Regions from separate parts of the Actinoplanes sp. GCM10030250 genome, predicted to be linked through region 1. Evidence: riboswitches for the same ligand, from Rfam matches in the RefSeq annotation. Region 1 holds a riboswitch; each other region holds the start of a gene.
What was found. A riboswitch is a leader RNA that binds a small molecule or an ion and turns the genes downstream of it on or off. The one in region 1 is predicted to bind cyclic di-AMP.
Positions count from the first base shown of each region.

Region 2: it holds a riboswitch for cyclic di-AMP, as region 1 does, so the genes downstream of both, ACFQV6_RS29775 (NlpC/P60 family protein) here and ACFQV6_RS12810 (coiled-coil domain-containing protein) in region 1, are expected to answer to the same signal.
Region 3: it holds a riboswitch for cyclic di-AMP, as region 1 does, so the genes downstream of both, ACFQV6_RS43260 (transglycosylase family protein) here and ACFQV6_RS12810 (coiled-coil domain-containing protein) in region 1, are expected to answer to the same signal.
Region 4: it holds a riboswitch for cyclic di-AMP, as region 1 does, so the genes downstream of both, ACFQV6_RS14550 (transglycosylase family protein) here and ACFQV6_RS12810 (coiled-coil domain-containing protein) in region 1, are expected to answer to the same signal.

Region 1 covers NZ_JBHTDO010000007.1:208,330-213,682, forward strand. The annotation lists gene ACFQV6_RS12805 (glycoside hydrolase family 65 protein) at 1-221, shown strand, start outside; gene ACFQV6_RS12810 (coiled-coil domain-containing protein) at 282-1,313, opposite strand; cyclic di-AMP (ydaO/yuaA leader) riboswitch at 1,318-1,452, opposite strand; cyclic di-AMP (ydaO/yuaA leader) riboswitch at 1,661-1,797, shown strand; gene ACFQV6_RS12815 (coiled-coil domain-containing protein) at 1,796-2,833, shown strand; gene ACFQV6_RS12820 (ABC transporter ATP-binding protein) at 2,863-3,636, opposite strand; gene ACFQV6_RS12825 (ABC transporter permease) at 3,629-4,525, opposite strand; gene ACFQV6_RS12830 (TetR/AcrR family transcriptional regulator) at 4,715-5,314, shown strand.
Region 2 covers NZ_JBHTDO010000027.1:90,179-95,531, forward strand. The annotation lists gene ACFQV6_RS29760 (tetratricopeptide repeat protein) at 1-764, opposite strand, end outside; gene ACFQV6_RS29765 (hypothetical protein) at 842-1,015, shown strand; gene ACFQV6_RS29770 (AAA family ATPase) at 988-2,322, opposite strand; gene ACFQV6_RS29775 (NlpC/P60 family protein) at 2,518-3,507, opposite strand; cyclic di-AMP (ydaO/yuaA leader) riboswitch at 3,522-3,659, opposite strand; gene ACFQV6_RS29780 (M56 family metallopeptidase) at 3,768-4,679, opposite strand; gene ACFQV6_RS29785 (BlaI/MecI/CopY family transcriptional regulator) at 4,676-5,029, opposite strand; gene ACFQV6_RS29790 (cytochrome ubiquinol oxidase subunit I) at 5,103-5,353, shown strand, end outside.
Region 3 covers NZ_JBHTDO010000066.1:16,726-22,078, reverse strand. The annotation lists gene ACFQV6_RS43270 (YybH family protein) at 1-318, shown strand, start outside; gene ACFQV6_RS43265 (MerR family transcriptional regulator) at 369-1,238, shown strand; gene ACFQV6_RS43260 (transglycosylase family protein) at 2,024-2,590, opposite strand; cyclic di-AMP (ydaO/yuaA leader) riboswitch at 2,589-2,761, opposite strand; gene ACFQV6_RS43255 (saccharopine dehydrogenase family protein) at 2,968-4,197, shown strand; gene ACFQV6_RS43250 (class I SAM-dependent methyltransferase) at 4,178-4,777, opposite strand; gene ACFQV6_RS43245 (GNAT family N-acetyltransferase) at 4,957-5,353, shown strand, end outside.
Region 4 covers NZ_JBHTDO010000009.1:94,543-99,895, forward strand. The annotation lists gene ACFQV6_RS14530 (hypothetical protein) at 1-584, opposite strand, end outside; gene ACFQV6_RS14535 (SigE family RNA polymerase sigma factor) at 590-1,090, opposite strand; gene ACFQV6_RS14540 (alpha/beta fold hydrolase) at 1,184-1,996, shown strand; gene ACFQV6_RS14545 (phosphotransferase) at 1,989-3,080, shown strand; gene ACFQV6_RS14550 (transglycosylase family protein) at 3,374-3,883, opposite strand; cyclic di-AMP (ydaO/yuaA leader) riboswitch at 3,924-4,101, opposite strand; gene menC (o-succinylbenzoate synthase) at 4,463-5,353, opposite strand, start outside.

The DNA.
Region 1 (5,353 bases):
GGCGCGGTCTGCGGCTGCGGGTGAACGTGACCTCCGAGGACGTCACCTACTCGCTGCGCAACGGCGGCGGCTCGGCCCGGCTGACGCTGCTGCACCACGGCAAGGAGACCGAGGTGACCCAGGTGCGCCCGGTGACCATGGCGATTCCGCCGGCGATCCCGGTCGGTCCCGCGCCGTCGCAGCCGGCCGGCCGGGCACCGGTGCGCCGCGCGGTGCACTGACCCCAGCGGAAACGAGAAAGCCCCCGTCCTCGAGGAGGACGGGGGCTTTTCCGTGAGGTTCTAGAGCATCGATACGTGCACGTGGTCCGTGTGGTCACTCGGGCCGCTGTACGAGCGCCACTCGTTCGTCGCCGGGAACCAGATCTGCTTGTACCAGATGACGTAGTAGATGCCGAGCTTGTCGGCGTTACGCACCAGGAACGCGGTCAGGTCGTTGCCGTACCGCATCATGTCGTCGTTGTGCGCAGCCGAGAATCCGCTCTTCTGCAGAGACCAGTCGCAGGCACGGCCCTTGGGGTGCTCGAACGGCCCGCCGTTGCGGTGACAGCCGACGAAGCGTTTGAAGTTGGCCTTGCGCACTTCCTTGTACATGTGGAGGGTGCGCTTCGTCACGCAACCGCTCGTGGTCTCGTCCCTCTCGGTGCACCCCTCGCTGGAGAAACCGCCGCTGGCGTTTCGAGGCGCGGGGGAGGCCTCCTTCGACTTGGCGTCGACGAAGCCCCGGGTGATGGTCTTGTTGATGCCGGTACCGCCGCCCAGCAGGTCGAGCTGCTTGTCGGCGGAGTCCTTCTGCTTCTGCAGGATGGTCAGCTGCTGCTGCTCGTTCTTGAGCTCGGCATCGAGTTTCGTCTTGCTCTCGGTGACCGTGGCGATCGCCTCGTTGAGCTCGTGCAGCTTCTCGTCGTGGAGCTTGTTGATCTCCTCGAGAGAGATCGCCTTGCTCATGAAGTCGTTCGACGAGCTGGCCTGGAGCAGGAAGCCGACGGCGCTGAGGTTGCCCGTCTGATACTGCTGCCGCGCGATCGAGTTGACCTCGGGAATCAGAGCGTCCCGGCGGCTCTCGGCGGCCTTGATGTCACCGGCCAGTTTCTTCTGGTTCTTCCGGGATTCCGCGACGGCACCCTTCGCGGCGACATAGCGCCGGTTGGTCGACTCCATCGCTGTGGATAAATCGGCGTTGCCCTCCTCCTCGGCGGTCGGCGAACTACCTCCCGGGGCCGCGGACGCCGATGTGGCGGGTGACACAAACAGTGCCGTAGCCACGAGGGGCGCCAGCGCAAGCGTCAGCCACCGGCGGGGACTTGCGGTCATCAACCGTTCCTTCCTTGTCACCGCCGACCGAGTTAGCTGACGGGTTCGGGACGGAAGCAATCCCTACCGCATACTGCGGATTCACCCCAGTGACCTGGTTCCCCGGCTCGCCTTTCGGGCGATTGGGCGGCGGCCTGCCGGCAACTCGGGGGCGGTGCCGTCCTGGCAGGACCGGAGTGGAGTTTACCCGAGATATCGCCGCGCATCAGGTCCCAAGGAACCGCGAAAATTGTTACCTGTCAACGACTTTCTGTAATCGCATCACTTCATGTGGTGATGCAATTGCGCTGCGTACGAGAACTGTCGATCTGTCGATGCAGTGGGTATGGTCGGAGCCGGTTCCCGCCAGGGGGCCGCCGCCTAATCGCCCTCGTGGCGAGCCGGGGAACCACATTTCCCCATGGGGTGAATCCGCGTTCGCGGTAGGGATTTCCTTCGTCCCGAACCCGTCAGCTAACCCGGCCGGCGGCCGACGGAAGGAAATGCCAGTGCAGGATCAGACTGCGCGGCGATTGGCAGCGGTCATGGCGCTGCTCGTCGCCGTGTGCGGGCTGGCCGTCGCCGCGTCGCCGGCCACCGCGGCCCCCCGTCCCCTCGCCGCGCCGGGTGAAAACGGCGACGACGGTGAGGGCGGTTCCAAGTCCCTCATCGAACAACTCGAAGACGCCTCCAGCGGTTACGTCAAGGCCAAGGCGAGTCTGAAGAAGTCCAAGCAGCAGCAGACCGACCTGACCGCCGAACTCAAGCGCCTCGACGCCGCGCTCGGCCCCCAGCAGGACGCCCTCGACGAGATCGCGCAGCAGGCCTACACCTCGGGCCGGATGGGCACGTTGTCCGCCCTGGTCACCGCGAACTCGACGGACAGCTTCCTGGACCGGGTCGAGACACTGGCCACCGTGGCGGCTCAGCAGAACGCCGCGATCGCCGACCTCAAGACCACCCGCAGCGACCAGCAGCGGGCCAAGATCGCCATCGACACCGCCGTCCGCGACCAGCAGAAGCAGGTCAATGTGATGGCCAAGCGCAAGACTCAGGCCGAGACCGCGCTGAAGAAGGCCAACCAGGGCGCGGACGCCGGCCAGTCGGGTGACGGCGGCGGCAGCGCCTCGGCCGACCCGGCGCCGAGCAACGCCGGCAACGGCTGCTCCGAGGACGACCCGACAAGCGGCGGCTGTATCACCCCGCGCACGCTGCACGCGCTGAAGCAGGCGAAGTCGGACGGCTTCACCCGGTATGTGCACTGCTTCCGCGAGCAGAACAGCGGTGAGCATCCCAAGGGCCGGGCCTGTGACTTCGCCGCCGACAAGAGTGGTTTCGGCGGCGATGCCACGGGTGCGAGCAAGACGTACGGCAACAACCTGGCGAACTACTTCATCAACAACGCCGAGAAGCTGGACGTGCTCTACGTCATCTGGTTCCGGCGGATCTGGCTACCGAGCAGCGGCTGGAAGTCCTACAGCGGGGCGGGTGGCGACCCGTCCAGCGACCACACCAACCACGTGCACCTGTCGGTGAACTGAGCCGGTGAACTGATCGCGCGGTACGAGGCCTACTTACGCATGTAGGCCTCGTACTCGCGCAACACCTCGTCGGTCGGCCCGTCGGCCCGGATCTCGCCGGACTCCAGCCATATGCTGCGGTCGCAGGTGTCCCGGATCGACTGCTCGCTGTGGCTGACCAGGAAGACCGTGCCGGCCTCGGCACGCAGCTCACGCACCCGCGCCTCGCTGCGGCGGCGGAACTTGGCGTCACCGGTGGCGAGGGCCTCGTCGATGAGCAGGACGTCGTGCTGCTTCGCGGCGGCGATGGAGAAGCGCAGCCGGGCGGCCATGCCGGAGGAGTAGGTCCGCATCGGCAGCGAGGAGAAGTCGCCCCGCTCGTTGATGCCGGAGAACTCGATGATGCCGTCCTTCTTCGTCTTCACCTCGGCCGGTGACATGCCCATCGCCAGGCAGCCCAACTCGACGTTGCGCTCGCCGGGCAGCTCGTTCATCAGCGCGGCGTTCACGCCGAGCAGCGACGGCTGGCCGGAGGCGTAGATCTTCCCGCGGGCCACCGGCAGCAGGCCGGCAACCGCCCGCAGCAGGGTCGACTTGCCGGACCCGTTGCTGCCGATCAGCCCGATCGCCTCGCCCCGGTAGGCCACGAAGCTGACGCCCTTGACCGCGTGCACCTCGCGGACGTTCGCGCCCTTGCCACCGGTGACCAGCCGCTTGAAGCTGGCCAGCGGGCTGCCACTGCCTGGCGAGGCCGAGCTGTGCACCTTGTAGATGATGTGGGCCTTGTCCGCGATGACGGTGGGAACCCGCTCGTTGTCAGCCACGGCCGTAGCCCTTCTCTCCGCGCCAGAAGTAGACAAAACCGCCGATGCCCACGAGCACCGTCCAGATGACCGCCTGAGTCCAGAGCAGCGCGGGCGGGCCGGCCAGCTTCACGTCCTCCATCAGCGAGTGGCGCATCAGCTCGATGAAGATCAGCAGCGGGTTCGCCTGGACGACCGCCAGCTTCCAGCCCTGCAGGTGCTCGGAGAAGAGCGAGACCGGGTAGAGCACGGCGGAGCCGTACATCCAGAACCGCATGATGAACGGAATCAGCTGCTTGACGTCGCGGACCTTGGCACCGAACTTGGCCGCGGCCAGCGCGAGGCCGGTGTTGAAGATCGACTGGAGGAACAGCACCGGGATGACGAGCAGCCATTCCAGGGTGATCGGCTCACCGGTGATCAGCACGATGCCCATCAGGACGAAGAGCGCCACCACGAAGTTGCGGATCTCCACCAGGGCGACCGACAGCGGCAGGCTCGCTCGCGGGAAGTGCAGCGCGCGGATCAGGCCGAGGTTGCCGGTGATCGCGTTGATGCCGTTCTGCACGATCGACTGGGTGAACTGGAACACGAACACACCGGCACAGAGGTACGCGATGAAGTTCGTGACGCCCTCACGGCCGCCCAGGATCACGCCGAAGATCACGTAGTAGACCGCGGCGTTGATGATCGGCGTGAGGACCTGCCACACCGTGCCGAGTTTCGTGGTGCCGAGCGCGGACGACATCTTCGCGCTGGCGTGCGCCTGGATGAAGTGCCGGTAGGACAACAGCTGGCGCGTGTACTCCATGAGGCCGGGCAGGCGGCCCGAAGCGCTCAGGCCGTGCCGGCGGGCCAGCTCCTTGGGGGAGAGCCCGGTGCCGGCGTCGGCAACCGCCGTCTCTGGCATGGGGTGGTGCTCCGATCTAGTCGGCCCGTGGGAGGCAGCGGGTTCCGATGGCTTGCGCGAGAACACAGCTAGCAGCATGACAGGGACCCACTGACGCCGATGGGACGGGGTCGTATCGACGTGAGTTTCGACGGTAGCTGACCAAACGGCGGAACGCAACCGTTACGTCGTAGCGCTATAGTGAACTGTGTGGCGACAGTAAAGCGCGCACCTGCCGGAGCGGCGGTGCTCCGAGGCGACATCACCGTGGCGATCCGCAACGCGGTCATGAACGAGTTGGCGGAGGTCGGCTACGGCCGATTGTCCATCGAGGCGGTGGCCCGCCGCGCGGGGGTCGGCAAGACCGCAATCTACCGCCGGTGGAGCAACAAGCTCGAGATGGTCATGGAGATCATTTCGGATGTTGCGGAGCGTAAGGTTCCGCTCCCCGACACCGGCAGCTTCGCCGGCGACCTCGAGCTCCTCATGATGATCGTGAGCCGGGCGCTCCAGCACCGGATCGCCTCGCAGATCATCCCGGACCTGATGGCCGAGGCCGCGCGGAACCCGCAGATCGCCGAGACTCTGCAGCGAGCCCTGCGGACCCACCAGCAGGCCGTCGGGGACAAGCTGGTCGGACAGGCCGTCGCCCGCGGCGAGCTGCCCGCCGGCACGGACGCCGACCTCGCCGTCGACCTGATCCTCGGCCCGCTCTACTGGCGGCTCGCGGTCGCACGGCAGCCGCTCGCCGACAACGACCTGGAGAGACTGACCGCGGCTGTCACGGCGGCACTGAAGACCACCGGCTGAGGCGCTGAGCCGCAAGGCGTTGCGGACCACCGGCGGAAA
Region 2 (5,353 bases), on a different contig from region 1:
GCTGCCGCGACCAGGCCGGTGAGCACCGCGCGGCGCATGCGCGGCGGCAGGAGGGTGAGGCAGCGCCAGGGCAGGCGGCCGGCCGGGATGAGTACCAGGGCCGATAAGAGGATCATCACGGCGGCTACGGTCAGGGACGCGGCGCGGGCGAGGATCAGGGTGGACGGCCAGGGCAGGGCGGTGGCCGCCAGGATCGCGGTGAGCAGTACGCCGGCGGTGAGGCCGCGGCGCAGGCCGCCGAGCAGGCCGCGGATCGGCCAGGTCATCGCGGCGCCGGCCAGCTGGGCCGGGTGTTCGGCGGCCAGGCGGCGCAGGCCGCGCATGGCCGGGCCGACGCGGAGCCGTTCGGCGTCCAGGAGGGCGATCAGCCAGCGGCCGTCGGGGTTGTCGGGATCGCGGGCAAGGGCTGCCCGGACCGCTTCGCGCGCTGCGGACCGATGGCCGGCCTGACGTTCGATCTCGGCGAGGTTGAGCAGGTCGGGTATCGATGCGGGGTCCAGGGAGAGGGCGCGGCGGGCCGCTTCCCGGGCACTGTCGAAGTCGCGGCGGGCGGCGAGCGCCCTGGCGAGAACACGGTGAGCCGGCTGGTGAGCGGGCTCCAGGCGGACCGCCTCCCGGGCTTCGGCGAGAGCCTCGTTGAGCGGCTCGGCGGTAGGCCCGGCGGGAGGCCCGGCGGGAGGCCCGGCGGTAGGCCCGGCGGTAGGCCCGGTGAGGGGCCCGGTGAGGGGCTCGGCGGGACGGCCGGAGAGGGTGTGAGGAGGCACTCGGCTCGTTCGATGTGGGTGCCGGCCAGGTGGGGGGCGGCGGCCACCGCGGCGCCGGCGGCGGTCAGGGCGTCCGCGTGGCGGCCCTGGAGGCGGAGGAGGCCGGCCAGCAGGGCGAGCAGTTCCGGGTCGGCGGGTGTGTCGGTCAGGCCGGTCCGGACGGCGTCCTCGGCGTCGCGGAGGCGGCCGACGCCGGCGAGCAGGCGCGCCCGGGACGCGGGGGTCACCGCACCTTGCGCTTCTTGAGGTAGGCGGCCAGGTCGTCGTACTCGCCGCTCTCGTTGGCGAACATGGCGACGTTGCGGGCGGTGGAGAACCAGGCGTCGGTGGAGGGGCGGATCTCGCGGGCGGCGGCGAGCATGTCCGACTGGTTGATCATGCGGATGTCGCCGGTGGCGATCGAGTCGCGCATCGCGTACTCGGCGGCGGTCTCGCACAGGTGCGCGAGGTCGGCGCCGGAGTAGTGCTCGGTGGCGGCGGCGACCTGGGCCAGGTCGATGCCCGCCACCGGGCGATCACGCAGGTGCAACTCCAGGATGGCGGCACGCGCGGGGCCGTCCGGAGGCAACACCAGGAGGGTACGGTCCAAGCGCCCCGGCCGCCGCAGGGCCGCGTCGACGTCCCAGGGTGCGTTGGTGGCCGCCAGCACGAACACGCCGTCGTTGCCGCCGTCCACGCCGTCCAGTTCGGTGAGCAGCTGGTTGACCACGGTACGCATGGACGACTGCAACTGGCTCCGCTTGTGCCCGAGCGCGTCGATCTCGTCGAGGAAGAGGACGCACGGCGCGTGGCCGCGTGCCGACTCGAACAGGTCGTGGAGGTTGCGCTCGGAGCTGCCGATCCACATGTTCAGCACGTCGGTGATGCTCAGCGAGATGAACGAGGCGCCCATCTCCCCCGCGACGGCCCGCGCCAGGAACGTCTTGCCGCAGCCGGGCGGGCCGTAGAGCAGAAGGCCACCGCGCAGGCTCTTGCCGAACAGGCTGCGCAGTTTCGGATTGCGCAGCGGGCCCAGGAACGACACCTCGAGACGCTTCTTGACCTCGGCCATCCCGCCGACGTCGGCGAGGGTGATGGTGGAGTGCTCGATGTCGAAGGCGCGGTCGGCGTGGCCCTGGATCGGGTCGGGGTTGCCGTCGGCGCGGGCGAACCGTGGTGGGACGACGTCGCCGAACTGCTGCTCGAGGGCGGCCCAGTCGACGTTTCCGGGGGCGGCGGGAGCGGGCTGAGCGGGGGGTGCGGCATCAGCGGGGGGTTGAGCGGGGGGTTGAGCGGGCGTTTGAGCGGGCTGAGTGGGTGAGGCGGCGGGCTGCGTGACGGGTGGGGCGGCGGGGGGTTGAGTGGGCTGGGCGGGCGCCGACGGGCCCAGAGCACGGGACATCAGCTGCTGGGCGGTGGTGTTGCCCGGCTCGCGGGCGAGGACCTGCGCGGCGTGCCCGATCGCTTCGGCGCCCCGGCCGGCGGACACCAGCAGCTCGGCGAGGTGCAGCCGCAACGGCAGGTCGTCGGGACGTGCCTGCACCGCGGCGGTGAGGCTGTCGATCAAGGCGTCGCTCATGAGAGGCGATTATGCCCCGGCCCGCTGAGGCCATGCCGGGGAGCGGCGTCATGGCAGCCGGGAGCGCGGACCGGGAGAGCTGCTCGGGAGCCTGGAGGGTCCCGCAGGAACCGCCGCGGTGGGACGGGCCGACCGTACGATGAAAAACGAAACGGCCGCTGCCAGAAACTGACAGCGACCGTTTTCGCACAGGCCTTACGCCGGTCTGCGGTAGCCGGCGATCGGGCCTCGATCGATCGTCGCCATCCGCACGTGGTCTCCCGTGTGCGGTGCGTGCACCACCTTGCCGCCGCCGATGTAGAGCGCGACATGGTGCACGTCGGAGTAGTAGAAGACCAGGTCACCTGGCTGCAACTCACTCCGGCTCACCGATCTCGTGGAACCGTACTGGTCCTTCGTGTAGTGCTCGAGGTGCACGCCGACCGCACCCCACGCCTCCTGCGTCAGACCCGAGCAGTCGTAGCTGTTCGGGCCGTTGGAACCGAAGACATAGGGCTTGCCGATCAGATCGCACGCCTTCTGGGCCGCGCGACCACCCTTGTCGTTGGTGTACGTGACCGGGCAGGGTCCGGTCCGCAAGGCGCCGTCGTCGACGTTCGCGGTGCCGTACGCCTGAATCCGCAGTTTCTGGAGGTCCTTGATCTCCCCCTCGATCGCCTTCTTCTTCGACGCCAGGTCGGTGTCGCGTGCGGCGATCTCGGTTTCGAGCTGGTCCACCTTCGCCTTGTCGGCGGCGTACTTGTCACGCAGCTTCGCCACGTCGGCGATCGACTGCCTCTGGTTGAACGCCAGCTGGTCGAGGAGGGTGAGCTTCTCGGCCAGGCCCGTCGCGTTGCCACTCATCAGCATGGCGTTGAGAGTGCTCGGCGGGCCCTGCATGTAGGCGTCGACCGCGAGGCCGCGAACCTCGACCATCGCGGCGTCCACCTGAGCCTGCAGCGGCGCCAGGGTCTTCGCCAGATCCTTCTGCTGCTTGCGCAGTTTGGTCAGCTTGCCGTGCACGTCGTTGTACTGCTCGATGACAGGCTCGAGCTTGTTCCACTCCGTGTCGATCTGCTTCTCGACGCTGGAGGGCGTGGGCTCGGCATGGGCAGCGGCCGGTCCGGTCAGAACGAGTCCGGCGGATGCCACGACGAGTGCCAGCCCGCGCAGGAGACCAGCGCGCCGCGCGCCAATCCGTTTCACGTAGGTGCTTCGTCCTTTCTTCCTGTCAGCCGCCGACCGGGTTAGCTGACGGGTTCGGGCGGGAAGCACACCCGGCCGCGGAACTCCGCGGCTTCACCCCACAAACCTGGGTCCCCGGTTCACCCCGGAGGGCGATTGGGCGGTGGTCCGTCAGATCGGCCGGGGGGACGATTGGGGGCTGCCGGACCGGGGACCACCGTACTCGGATCATGGAGGCAAATGAAGCTCGGGACTTTACGCACCAGCCTGGTCACGGTGAGCTACCGGAAAGGCCAGGTGTCGAGCGCTTTTCCCAGCCAGGGTACGACCAGGATCACGGTGGGTAGCACCAGGAGACCGGCCGCGGCGGTGGTAGCGGACACCGCCAGGATGGCCGAGTTGCGGCCCGGACCGTCCAGCCGGGACAGTCGGCGGCGCCGGGATTCACCCTCCGGGTCGCCGGTCACCTCCTCCGACAGGGGGACGGCGTCGGTGAGGCGAGCGAGCGCGGCCCGCAGCGGCGCGGGCCCGGTGCGGCGGCGCGCGGCATCGTCGGCCACCATCTCCAGAAGCAGGTGTACGGCGTCCAGCGGCGCCCTGCTGCGCAGCGGACGGGGCACGGCTCGATGGAACGCGGTGAACGACTCCATCACCAGCTCGTGCTTGTGCCGCAGGTGGGCCCGCTCGTGGGCGAGGACCGCGCCGACCTGCTCCCGGTCGAGGACCCGCAGCACACCGTCGCTGAGGACGACCCGGGGCGACCGGCCGGGCACGCAGTAGGCCAGCGGGAGGGGGCCGTCGAGGACGCGCACCTCCTCCCCGCCCAGGTCCTCGTGCCGTTCCACCCGGTCGAGCAGGTCGACGAGCATCCGGTGCCGGGCGCGGCGGGCCCGGGCCCGGTAGCTCACCCGGCCGAGCGAGATCAGCAGCCGGACCACGATGGTGGCGGCGACCGCGAGCGAGAACACGAGCGCCGCGACAGTCTCGGGGTGGCGGGCACCGGCCGCCCGGGTCAGTTCCTCGGGTGCGGCGAGCACGACGCCGAGCGCGCAGAGCACCGCGGTGAGGGTGACGGCCTGCCAGAGCAGCACGGCGGCCACCGGGGCGCGGTCCGGCCAGCGGGCGTTCGCGAGGATGCCGGGCACCACCAGCGAGAGGGTGAGCCCGAGCGCGCCGAGCAGGAGGGCTGTCACTTCTTCGGCGAGCGCACCGCTTCGATCGCCGCGGCGAGTGCCTCCGGCGGCAGTTGCCCGACGAAGTACGCCAGGGCGGCGTCGCGGTCGGGGGTGGCGCTCAGCGCGTCGAGCATCAGGCCCGCTGTCATCTCCTCGCGGGTCTGCGACGGCGCGTACCGGTAGGCACGGTCGGCTTTCTGCTGGGTGACCAGGCCCTTCTTGGCGAGCCGGTCGAGGACGGTCATCACTGTCGTGTAGGCCAGGTCGCGGTCACGGCTGAGCAGGTCGTGCACCTGCCGCACGGTGAGCGGCTCCGGCGCGTCCCACAGCTTCGTCATGACCTCGCGCTCGAGATCGCCCATCGCCATGCCGCCATCCTACTGCACACTGTCGTACTACACGGCGTAGTATCTACTACGAGTCGTCGTAGAGGGGGCCTTCGTGGACGTGCTCGACCTGACCCGGCTGCAGTTCGCGGTCGTGACGATCTACCACTACCTGTTCGTGCCGGTGTCGATCTCGCTGGCGTGTGCCGCCGCCGGGCTCCAGCTGGCCTGGATGCGCACCGGGCAGGACCGTTTCCTGCACCTGACGAAGTTCGTCGGCAAGCTGCTGATCGTCACGTTCGCGGTCGGCGTGGTGACCGGGCTCGTGCAGGAGTTCCAGTTCGGGCTCGGGTGGAGCGCGTTCGC
Region 3 (5,353 bases), on a different contig from region 1:
TTCGTGGAGCGCGCCAACGCCAAGGACGCCGAAGGGCTCGCCCTGCTCTACGAGGAGGATGCCGTGATGGCGTTCCCACCGGGCAGCCAGACGCGCGGCCGCAAGGCGATCCAGGCGCTCTGGGGTGAGCTGCTGCCGAAAATGCCGCAGTTCGAGCCGGAGGAGCCGCTGCCCACGCTGCTCAGCGGTGATCTGGCACTGACTTCCACACCGCCCAAGGACGGGTCAGGGGCACGCGCGCAAGTCGTGCGGCGGCAGCCGGACGGCAGCTGGCTGCGGGTGCTCGACCAGCCGGAGTTCGTCAACCCGCGAGGCTGAGTGGTCCGGCGGCTTGCCCTTCCTGTTACTGCAAGGGTCAACCTGTTCACATGTTGTCGATCAGCGAGTTCAGCGAGATGTGCCACCTGTCGCCGCAGGCTCTGCGCTTCTACCACGCCGAGGGTTTGCTCGTTCCGGCCGAGGTGGACGAGCGGACCGGCTATCGGTCTTATGCGTTCGAGCAGGTGGAACAGGCCATGCTGATCACTCTTCTGCGGGACACCGGTATGAGCGTCAAGCTCGTCCGTCAGGCTCTCGACGAGCCAGACCGGGCTGCTGCACTGGTTGACCTGCACAGCGACGAAGTTCACCGGCAGCGGCAGGCTCAGGACGAGGCGATTCAGGCCGCTCGTGCGGTTTTCGGCACGCAGCCGGAAGCTCAAATGCGGCACGTGCCGGCGATGACCGTGGTGGCCACGCTGGTGCACGGCACGCCGATCGGGCGTAACGCGCAGGAGTGGGAGGAGGCCGAGACGATGATCGAGTCGGCGGCGGCCGAGCTGGTCAAGACGGTGGAGGGCGCCGGCGTCACAGTGCGGGGTGCGCCATGGCGGACGCTGGCGCTCGATGGCCCTAAGCAGGACAGGCGTGTCCTTGACGGCGAGGGCCCGTTCTGGATGGCCAAGGTGCCGGTGGACGCGCCGGCGGAGGTGCTGGCGGCCCTGCCGGAGGATCTGCAGGTTCGGGTGGAGGAGGCGCGCGACGAGCTTTCGATCTTCATGCCGGGCCGCAACACGATGGCCAAGTACTGCACGATGATCCTGCGCCTGCTCAACGCCTGCCCGCCCGACGGCGAGAGGTTCGTGAACATCGCACGCCTACGCCAAGAGGTTCAAGCGGACGGTGTCCTGAGCAGCGCACCCCTCCAGAGCGTCGAAAACGTTGAAAGCGTTGAAAGCCGACCGGAAACGACCAGCTGATCGACGCCATCAACAGCACTCGGCAACGCCTGCTCAGTTGGATGCGAGCACGCCAGGTCTTAGCGGTCACCGAGGCCGCCACAGCAGCCTCGCCACCCGGAATGGCGCGCGTCACGACGCGAGCGCATCACCACGCCAACGCTTCACGGCGCGCGTCACCGCGCGGTTGCTTCACCGCGCGGTTGCTTCACCGCGCGTGCGTATCACGATGCGCACGCTTTGCGGCGCCGCTGCAACGCCATGCCAGCGCTTCGGGATGCCAGCGCTTCGGAGCGGGTGGCGGGCGGCAGGGACGGCGCAAGCGACGGTAGGGGCGCACGCAACGCGACCGTGCGCTTCTACACACGCCGGAGCACCCGCTCCTAGCGACAGCCGGCTCGTACACAACCCGACCGTGCGCTTCTACCCACGCCAGAGCAACAACCAGCTCTCACACAACCTCACCGTGCGCGCCCACTGGTCCAGGCACCCGTCAGGGTGGAGGCCCGCGGCGGTTCGCATGCCGGCCGGCCCAGGTCCAGCTGAACGTGAGTGCTGTATCCGGCGCCGCGAGACAGCCATCCATGTTCACCAGAACGCCCGTGCCGCGCGTGAAAATCTGGCGCTGGGCAGGGAAGGTCGACCCTCATCCCAAAATCTGGGACGCGACAGAGGGCGCGCCGGTAGCCGACCAGCCCGACCAACGCCTGCGCCTGCGCCTCGCGACCCAAGCACCGCCACGGTCGCGGCCTCAGCGACAACCGCCGACTGAGACCGCGAACCAAGACGGCAGGAAAACCCAGCCCTCACACCGTGAGGCGCTGCCCGGCATACAGGAGGTGTGGACTCTTCAACACGTCGTCATTAGCCCGGTAGAGGGCACGCCAGCCCCCACGAACGTTGTACCGATGGGCGATAGCGGCGAGGGTGTCGCCACGACGGACGACGTGAGTGCGGGTGGCGCCGCCCGAAGCCCTCCGCATCGTCGCTGACACGGGCTGAGGCGTGTAGGCGTGACGCCTGCCGCAGTGCGGCCACGCACCGATGCCCTGGCCGCGCAGTACACGCTCGGCGACGAGGATCTGTTCGGACTTGGTGGCCTGGTTGGCGGTGGTTGCGTACTTCGTGCCGCCGTAGGCACGCCACGTGCCGCGGCTGAACTGAAGGCCGCCGTAGTAACCGTTGCCGGTGTTGATGCGCCAGTTGCCACCGGACTCGCAATGGGCAATCGCGTCCCAGTTCACGCTGGACGCTCGGGAAGGTGCGGCGGAGGTGGGGGAGGGGGGCCCGAGCAGCACGAAAGCCCCAGCCCCGGCAAGCCCCACAGCAACCATGCCGAAGGCACGATGAACCCGCTTGTTGATCTGAACCATGAGTTGTCCTCCACGCCTGCGAGGTCAGCTGTCGGGTTCGGGCAGAGGTGCCCGGCCGCGTGCTGCGGCTTCACCCCGAGGCGCATCAGCGCCGAGGAACTTTTGGGTCCCCCGCTCCATGCCTTTGTTTCTTAGACCGTGGTCGGCGGCAGGACTCGGCGTTCCGGCCACGGTGTCCGCCACTGCGGACTGCCGACGGTAGCCACCACCCGACGAGGCTGGCCATGCCTCTACGCGGGACCGGTGACCTTGTTCTCAACAAATTAGCCGCTTTGATCTTATTTTGTGTGACTAACTCACCAGAATTTCGTGCCTGGCCTACCAGCTGGTAACCACGACGCTGCGGACACTCCACCGAGGGTGCACAATCGGCAGCCATGAGCGATGGAGCCCGCGAGTTCGAAGTGATCGTCTACGGTGCCACGGGTTTCGTGGGTGTCCTGACAGCACGGCACCTCGCCGCGCACGCCCCGGCGGGTACCCGAATCGCATTGGCCGGGCGCTCGCCGGAGAAACTGGAGGCGGTTCGCTCACGTCTGGGTGTTCAGTGGCCAATCGTTGTGGCGGACGCCACAGACGCCGAGGCGCTGGCCGCGATGGTTGCCCGCACGAAGGTGGTCATCACCACCGCGGGGCCTTATGCGAAGTACGGCCGCATTCTGGCGCGCGTTTGCGCCGAAGCGGGTACCGACTACGTGGACCTGACCGGTGAGGTCCTTTTCGCACGGGACAGCATCGACGAGAACCATGAGGTCGCGAAACGCACCGGGGCGAGGATCGTCCACTCTTGCGGCTTCGACTCGATCCCGTCCGACATCGGGGTTTATGTCCTGCATGAGCAGGTACGGGCGGACGGCGCCGGTGAGCTCACCGACACCACGCTGGTGGTGACCAGCATGAAGGGCGGTGTCAGCGGCGGCACCATCGATTCGATGCGCCACCAGCTCGACCTGATGAAGAAGGACCGGCAGCTGCGCAAAATCGGGGCCAGCCCGTACTCGCTGAGCCCGGACCGCGCGGCGGAGCCGGACCTCGGCCGGCAGCCGGACATGCTCACCCTGCCCGCTTCCGAAGTGGATCCGAGCCTGCGCGGGCACCTCGCGCCGTTCGTCATGGCGTCCTACAACACGCGGGTCGTCCGGCGCAGCAACGCGCTGCTCGGCTGGGCGTACGGTCGCCGTTTCCGCTATCGCGAGGTGATGAGCGCCGGCACCTCCGCGCTCTCCCCCGTGATCGCCCACGGCACCAAGTTCGCGCTGGGCGGCCTGGTCCTGGGCCTGGCGCTGCCGCCGACGAGGTTCGTCCTGGACCGCATCCTGCCGAAGCCGGGCTCCGGCCCGAGCGAGCAGACCCAGCGCAACGGCCACTTCACGATGGACATCTTCACCACCACCACGGACGGCTCGCGCTACACGGCCCGGGTCCGCGCCAAGGGCGATCCCGGTTATGCGGCGACGGCCATCATGCTCGGCGAGTCCGCGCTTGCTCTGGCTCTTGACACCAAGCAGTCCGAGGGTGGCGTGCTCACACCCGCCACGGCGATCGGCAGTGCACTCGTCGACCGCCTCCGCACCGCCGGTCTGGAGATCACGGCACGAAAGCTATGACGTGGAAGACGTGCCAATGTTTCGGCCCGGTGTAGGCCATTCCCGGCGCGTCCTCCTCGTACCAGTGCTCGATCTCCAAACCGTCCAGCAGCGCCCGCACCTCGGGCGCGCTGAGAAACGTCATGGCCGGATCACCCGCCCACGTGTCGTTCACACCGAAGATGTCCACCGCCAGTCGCCCGCCCGGCCGCAGCGCCGACCGAATCTCCGTCCACAGGCGGTCGAACGATTCACGTCGTTGAAAGGGCAGCGAGTACCCCGCATAAACGAGATCGGCCGCGGGCAGATCAGTCACATTCTCAAAGCCACTCACGCGTACGGTCAACCCCGCATGCCGGCCCCCGATAGTGCGCAACAGACGCGCCTCCGTGCCCGGCTCGCTGTCCACGGCCGTGACCCGCCAGCCCTCCTCGAGCAACGCCCGGGTCTCGCGCCCTCCACCGCAGCCGAGGTCGATCGCGGTGCGCCCATTGCCCGGACCCGCCAACTCCATGACGCGGTGACACTGTTCCCGGATGTCGCGGCGGGTCTGGCCGGCGTTGTACTCGGCCCAGTGCCCGGGCGCATGACGATTCGACATAGCTGGATCATCTCAGTACGAAGATCTGGCAAAGGTGGCAAAGCAGCCCTGCGGGTTCGAAGACCACGGTGCTCAAGAGCGGTATCGCGGATCCGGCGACGGCGGTGTTGGAAATCCCTCAGCGCATTCATATCGATCCCTACTAGCAGCAACCGGGTCCTTATGGGCAGGATTCGGTGGTGACCGCCGACCCTCTGCCCTATCCGCTGAGGTTGACGGGAATCGGCATCGTCCTGCGTGAATGGCGACCTGAGGATCTGACCGACCTGGTGACGCTGCTCGACGAGCCGGAGATCGCGCGCTGGACGCCGATGCCGTCACCGTTCGACACCGAAGCCGGCCTGGCCTATCTCAAGCGTGCCCATCAGGGCCGCACCACCGGCAGCCGGATCCAGCTCGCGATCACCGCTGACGGTCATCGCCCTCTGGGCGAGGTGCTGCTCTTCGGCGTCAACGCGGATCTCCGCGAGGCGGAGATCGGCTATCTGGTGGGTCACCCTCATCGGCGGCGCGGCCTCGCGTCGGCGGCCCTGTCAGCCCTTTCGGGGTACGCCTGCGGCACCCTCCGTTTCCGCC
Region 4 (5,353 bases), on a different contig from region 1:
ACCCGCAGCGCGACGTCCACCGGGTCGGGCAGGCCCTGCACCGCGACGGTCAGGCCCGGCCAGTCCGGCCCGGCCTTCCAGCAGACCTGGACCGTGTCGCCGGTCTGCAGGGTGCCGGGCCGGCCCGCGATGTCGACCGGTTCGCCGGAGTCGTCGCCGAGCCTGTCGTCGGCGTACAGGACGAGGCCCGGGCCCTCGGTGTCGGCCCGGACGCCGGGCGGCAGCCAGGAGCGGGCGGCGCCGCGCCCGGCGCCGGCCACCACACCCGGTTCCGGGCCGGTGGCGGTGTCGAACCGGACCGAGCGGTACTGCTCGGTGACTCCGTCCGGGAACCACGACGGAGTGAACATCAACGGTGCCTCGATCACCGAGGGCGCACCGGCGGGCGCCGTCTCGGGGCGCCGTTCCTTCAAGGTCAGTGGTACGCCGACCGCAGCGACCGCCGTGGCCGCCCCCGCGGTGAGCAGCAGCCGCCGCTGCCGGTGCGCCCGGGCCCGCGCCGTGATCCGCGCCTCCAGGCCGTGCGATGTCGGCGCCAGGGCGGCGATCGCCTCGTACGCGTCAGAGATCCTCTTCTCGTCCATCATGGTCATCCTCCGATGCGTGCGGTAGCGGCCGGAAAGTCTTTGCGGAGCGTCGCCAGAGCCCGGGAGGCATGGCTGCGGACCGTCACCACACGGCAACCGAGCAGGTCGGCGATCTCCGCGTCGGTGCGTCCCTCGTAGAACCTCAGCGCGAGCACGATGCGCTGCCGGATCGGCAGCCCGGCGAGCCGCCGGATCATCGCGTCGCGTTCGTCGACCGCGGCGCTGTGGTCCGCCTGCGGTTCGGCCACCGCGTCGAGCGCCGCCAGCGACAGCGGCACCACCGACGCCGCCCGGCGCCTGCGCCACGACGCGAGCTCGTTGATGATCATGCGTTTCACGTACGCCTCCGGCACCTCGGCACCGGCGATCCGCGACCAGCGCGGCTGTGCCCGGGCCATCACCTCCTGCACGATGTCCTCGCCCAGGTGCGGGTCGCAGGCCAGGACGGTGGCGTAGCGCAACAGCGACGCCAGCCGTGCCGACAGGAACTCCTCGAACGTCACCAGCCGCTCCCTTCCGTCCCTCGTGACGCGTTCGGCCGCCGGAAACGTGGAGTGGGGTCGCGGTGAAAAATCCCCGCGGACCATAGTGACCTGATGACCATCGAGATCGACATCCGCTCGGACGACGGGCGGACGGTGCACGCCTACAGCTGGGGCGACGGTGACCGGGTGGTGATGTGGCATCACGGCACGCCGAACGTCGGCTCGCCTCCCCAGCCCCTGTTCGCCGCGGCGACCCGGCTCGGGGTGCGGTTCCTCTCCTACGACCGGCCCGGTTACGGCGGCTCGACCCCGCTGCCCGGCCGGGACATGGCCTCGGCCGCCGGCCTGGCCGCGACGGTGGCGGACGCGTTCGGCGTGGCGCGGTTCGCGGTGCTCGGCCACTCCAGCGGCGGCCCGCACGCGCTGGCCTGCACGGCGCTGCTGCCGGACCGCGTGACGGCCGCGGCGAGCATCTCCGGCCTGGCACCCCGCACGGCCGCGGACCTCGACTGGTTCGACGGGATGGGCCCGGGCAGCCTCGCGACACTGGGCGCGGCGGCGGCCGGGCACGCGGCTGCGACCCAGGGCGAGCCTGATTTCACCCCCGGCGACTGGGCGGCGCTCGACGGCGACTGGGGCTGGTTCGGCAGCGTCGTCGAACCGGCGATGGCCCACGGACCCGCGCCACTGATCGACGACGACCTCGCCAACGCCGGCCCGTGGGGATTCGACCCGTCGACGATCACCGCCCCCGTACTGCTCGTGCACGGCGGCGCCGACCGGGTGGTGCCGAGCTCGCACAGCATCTGGCTGGCCGGGCAGCTCCAGGCCCCGGAGCTGCGGATCGAGATCGGCGAGGGTCACATCTCGGTGCTGCCGGTGCAGGCGGAGCCCGCGCTGGAGTGGCTGAGTCACCATGCGTGAGCCGCCCAGGGACCTCACCGAGGAGGCGGTGATCTCGGCACTGCGCGCCGGGTGGGAGATCGAGGCCGCCACCACGGAGTACCTGCCGGTGGGGGCGGGCAGTCATCACTGGTCGGTACGGGATCGCGGTGGCGCGACCTGGTTCGTGAAGGTGGACGACCTGGGTGCCGTCCCGGCCGGCCGGGAGGCGGCGTTCGACCGGCTGCGCCGATCCCTGATGACGGCGGTCACGCTACGTCGCGAGTCAGGGCTCGACTTCGTCCTCGCCCCGGTCCCGGCGCCGGGTGGGGAGGCCCTGCGGCGGCTTTCTTCACGGTACGGGCTGAGCTTGTACCCACTTCTCGAAGGCTCATCCGGCGACTTCACGCCGCATCCACCCGCCGACCGTCAGGCCCTCGTCGAGATGCTGGCCGCCCTGCACCGGACCGGCTCGTCCACAGCGTCCGACACCGCTTCGTCCCCTTCCCCTCTGTCCCTTCCCGGCCTGTCCCTTCCCGGCCTGTCCCTTCCCGGCCTGTCCCTTCCCCGGCCTTCCTTCCCCGGGCGTTCTGGGCTCGAAGAGGCGCTCCGGGACACGGGTCGCCCGTGGACCGCCGGCCCGTACGCCGAACCCACCCGTGCGGCCCTGACCACCCACACGACCCTGATCCAGAAATGGCTGACCGATTTCGACCAGCTCGCGGAAAGCATCGGCGATCCGGCCCGGTGGGTCCTCACCCACGGCGAACCCCACCCCGGTAACCTCCTGCACACCCCCGGCGGGCTGCTGCTGATCGACTGGGACACGGCCGGAGTCGCGCCACCGGAGCGGGACCTGTGGATGCTCACCTCCGTATTCGCGGAAATGCTGGGCGAGAAACCGAGCGGTGACGATGCCGCCGTCCTCGACCGCTACGCCGAACTGACCGGGCACCAGGCGTCCACGGACGCGCTCGCCTTCTACCGGCTGTGGTGGGTACTCGCGGACATCGCCATCTACACGGACCAGCTACGACGCCCGCACGTGGCGGGTGCCGACCTGGCGGCGTCCCTCAGCTACCTGACGGGCAACCTGCAAGCCAGCTGGTCCTCCACGAGCGACTGACGGCGCCCGTCGCGGTGTTTACCGGCCGGCGCGGCTGCTGGCCGACCGGCGCGGCTGCTGGCCGACCGGCGCGGCTGCTGGCCGACCGGCGCGGCTGCTGGCTGACCGTCGCGGCTGCTGGCTGCCCGGCACGGCTGCTGGCTGACCGGCGCGGCGACGTCCCGGATGATGACGCCATGCCCGGCATCGTCGGCGGGCATGGCGTCGTCGTAGGCGCGGCGTCTCCGGCGGTCAGCCCAGTGGCGTTGGTGGACGCCACACGGCCGCACTGTTCGGTAACGCGCGCTGTCGGATTAGCGGACGCGGATCCGCTGGCCCGGGAAGATCAGGCTCGGGCTGTCGAGCCGGTCCTTGTTCAGCTTGAACAGGGTGCGCCACCCACCGGTGACCTTGTGCTTCTTGGCGATCGAGGCGAGCGTGTCGCCGGAGCGGATCACGTACGTCTTGCCGCTCGGCTTAGCGACCGCCTTCTTCTTGGCCGCCTTGGTGGCCTTGTAGATGCCGGCCTTCTTTCCGCAGGTCGGCCAGGGGCTGAGGCCCCGCTTCGCGTGCAACTTCTTGGCGACCTTGATCTGTTCGGCCTTGGACGCCTTGTCGGCGGTCGGCGCATACTTCCCGCCGCCGTTCGCCTTCCACGTGCTGCGGCTGAACTGCAGGCCGCCGTAGTACCCGTTCCCGGTGTTGATGTGCCACCTGCCGCCGGACTCGCACTTGGCGAGCACGTCCCAGTTGACCTGGCGGGCCGCTGATGCCGGAGTGGCGGGGCCGAGCAGGATGCCGGCTCCGGTCACACCCGCTGTCACCAGACAGAGGGCAAGGCGCGTTCGTCTACCGATCCGAGACATGGATGATCCTCCACGCCTGCGAGGTGAGCTGTCGGGTTCGGGCAGAGTGGCCCGGCCGTCCTCATCACGGCTTCACCCCAAGACGCGGAGTATTCGCGCGCCGGCTTACCTGGGTCCCCCGCTCCTGCCGTCGATTCGTGTCTGTGGACAGCGGCAGGATTCGGCGGTCCATCCACAGTGCCCGCTGTGGCGGGACGGCCCGACGGTAACCACGACAGGGCGTGATCAACCAAGTTTTACACCCGGAATAGTGACGTGCTTCTCAGTATTTGCCCCTTTTGATCTTGTTCGTGCCCTGGAAAGGCAGGCATTCCGGAAAAGGCCCCCCGAGTCGCTCGTCCCACCATCCGGCAGACCACCAAAAGCCCCGATTCCCTCCTTTCGCCAGCCGATCTAAGTCCGATTTACCCGCTTTCGACGAGCGCACCTTTGCCTGATTCACCCCCTTTTGCCGGACGAGCCTTTAACCTCATCCGCCCCTTTCGCCGGGCAAGCCTCAGCTCGATTCACCCTCTCGCCGGCACGCTGGGGCCCCTCTCACCCTCCCTTCTTGATCACGAGCTGGTCGGTGGTGTGCCCGGCGACAAAGTCGAGGTCGGCCTCCCACCCGAGGCCCGGCCCCTCCGGCACGTCGACGAAACCGTCCACGGAGACGATCGGGCGGGTGGTGACGTCCCTGGCGTAGTACTTGTCAGAACCGGACACATCCGACGGCAGGGTGAACCCGGGCAGCGAACTGAGTGCCACATTCGCCGCCCGCCCGATGCCGAACTCGTGCATGCCTCCGCACCACACCGGCATCCCCTCCGCCCGGGCCAGCTCGTGAGCGCGAACCGCCTGAGTCAGGCCGCCCATCCGGGACACCTTGATGTTGAGAATCCGCCCGGAACCCAGCCGCAGCGCCGTGACCAGATCCTCGACATCCTCCACCGACTCATCCAGGCAAACCGGCGTCGCCAGTTCGGCCTGCAACTCCGCGTGCGCTACCAGAGCCCGGGGCGCGAAAGGCTGCTCGATCATCAACAGACCGCATTCGTCCAGTGTCCGAAAAATCGACATGTCGGAAATGCCATAAGCACCATTCGCGTCGACGTGCACCGGCACGGAAGGAAACGCGGACCGGACCTCTCGAACAGGTTCAACATCCCACCCCGGCGCGATCTTCAGCTTGATCCGCCGATATCCCGACGCCACCTGCGCCGAAACCTGAGCAAGCAGATCGTCGATCGTCGGCTCGATGCCCAGCGACACCCCGGCTTCGACGCTCGACCGTGTCCCGCCCAGAGCCTTCGCCAGCGGAACCCCCTGCAAGCCCGACCACAGAGCCCACGCGGCCATGTCGAACCCGGCCCGCGCGAAGTGGTTCCCCCGCACCTTCGCCATCGCACCCGCCAGCGAAGACGGATGCTCCCACGACGCACCAAGGAC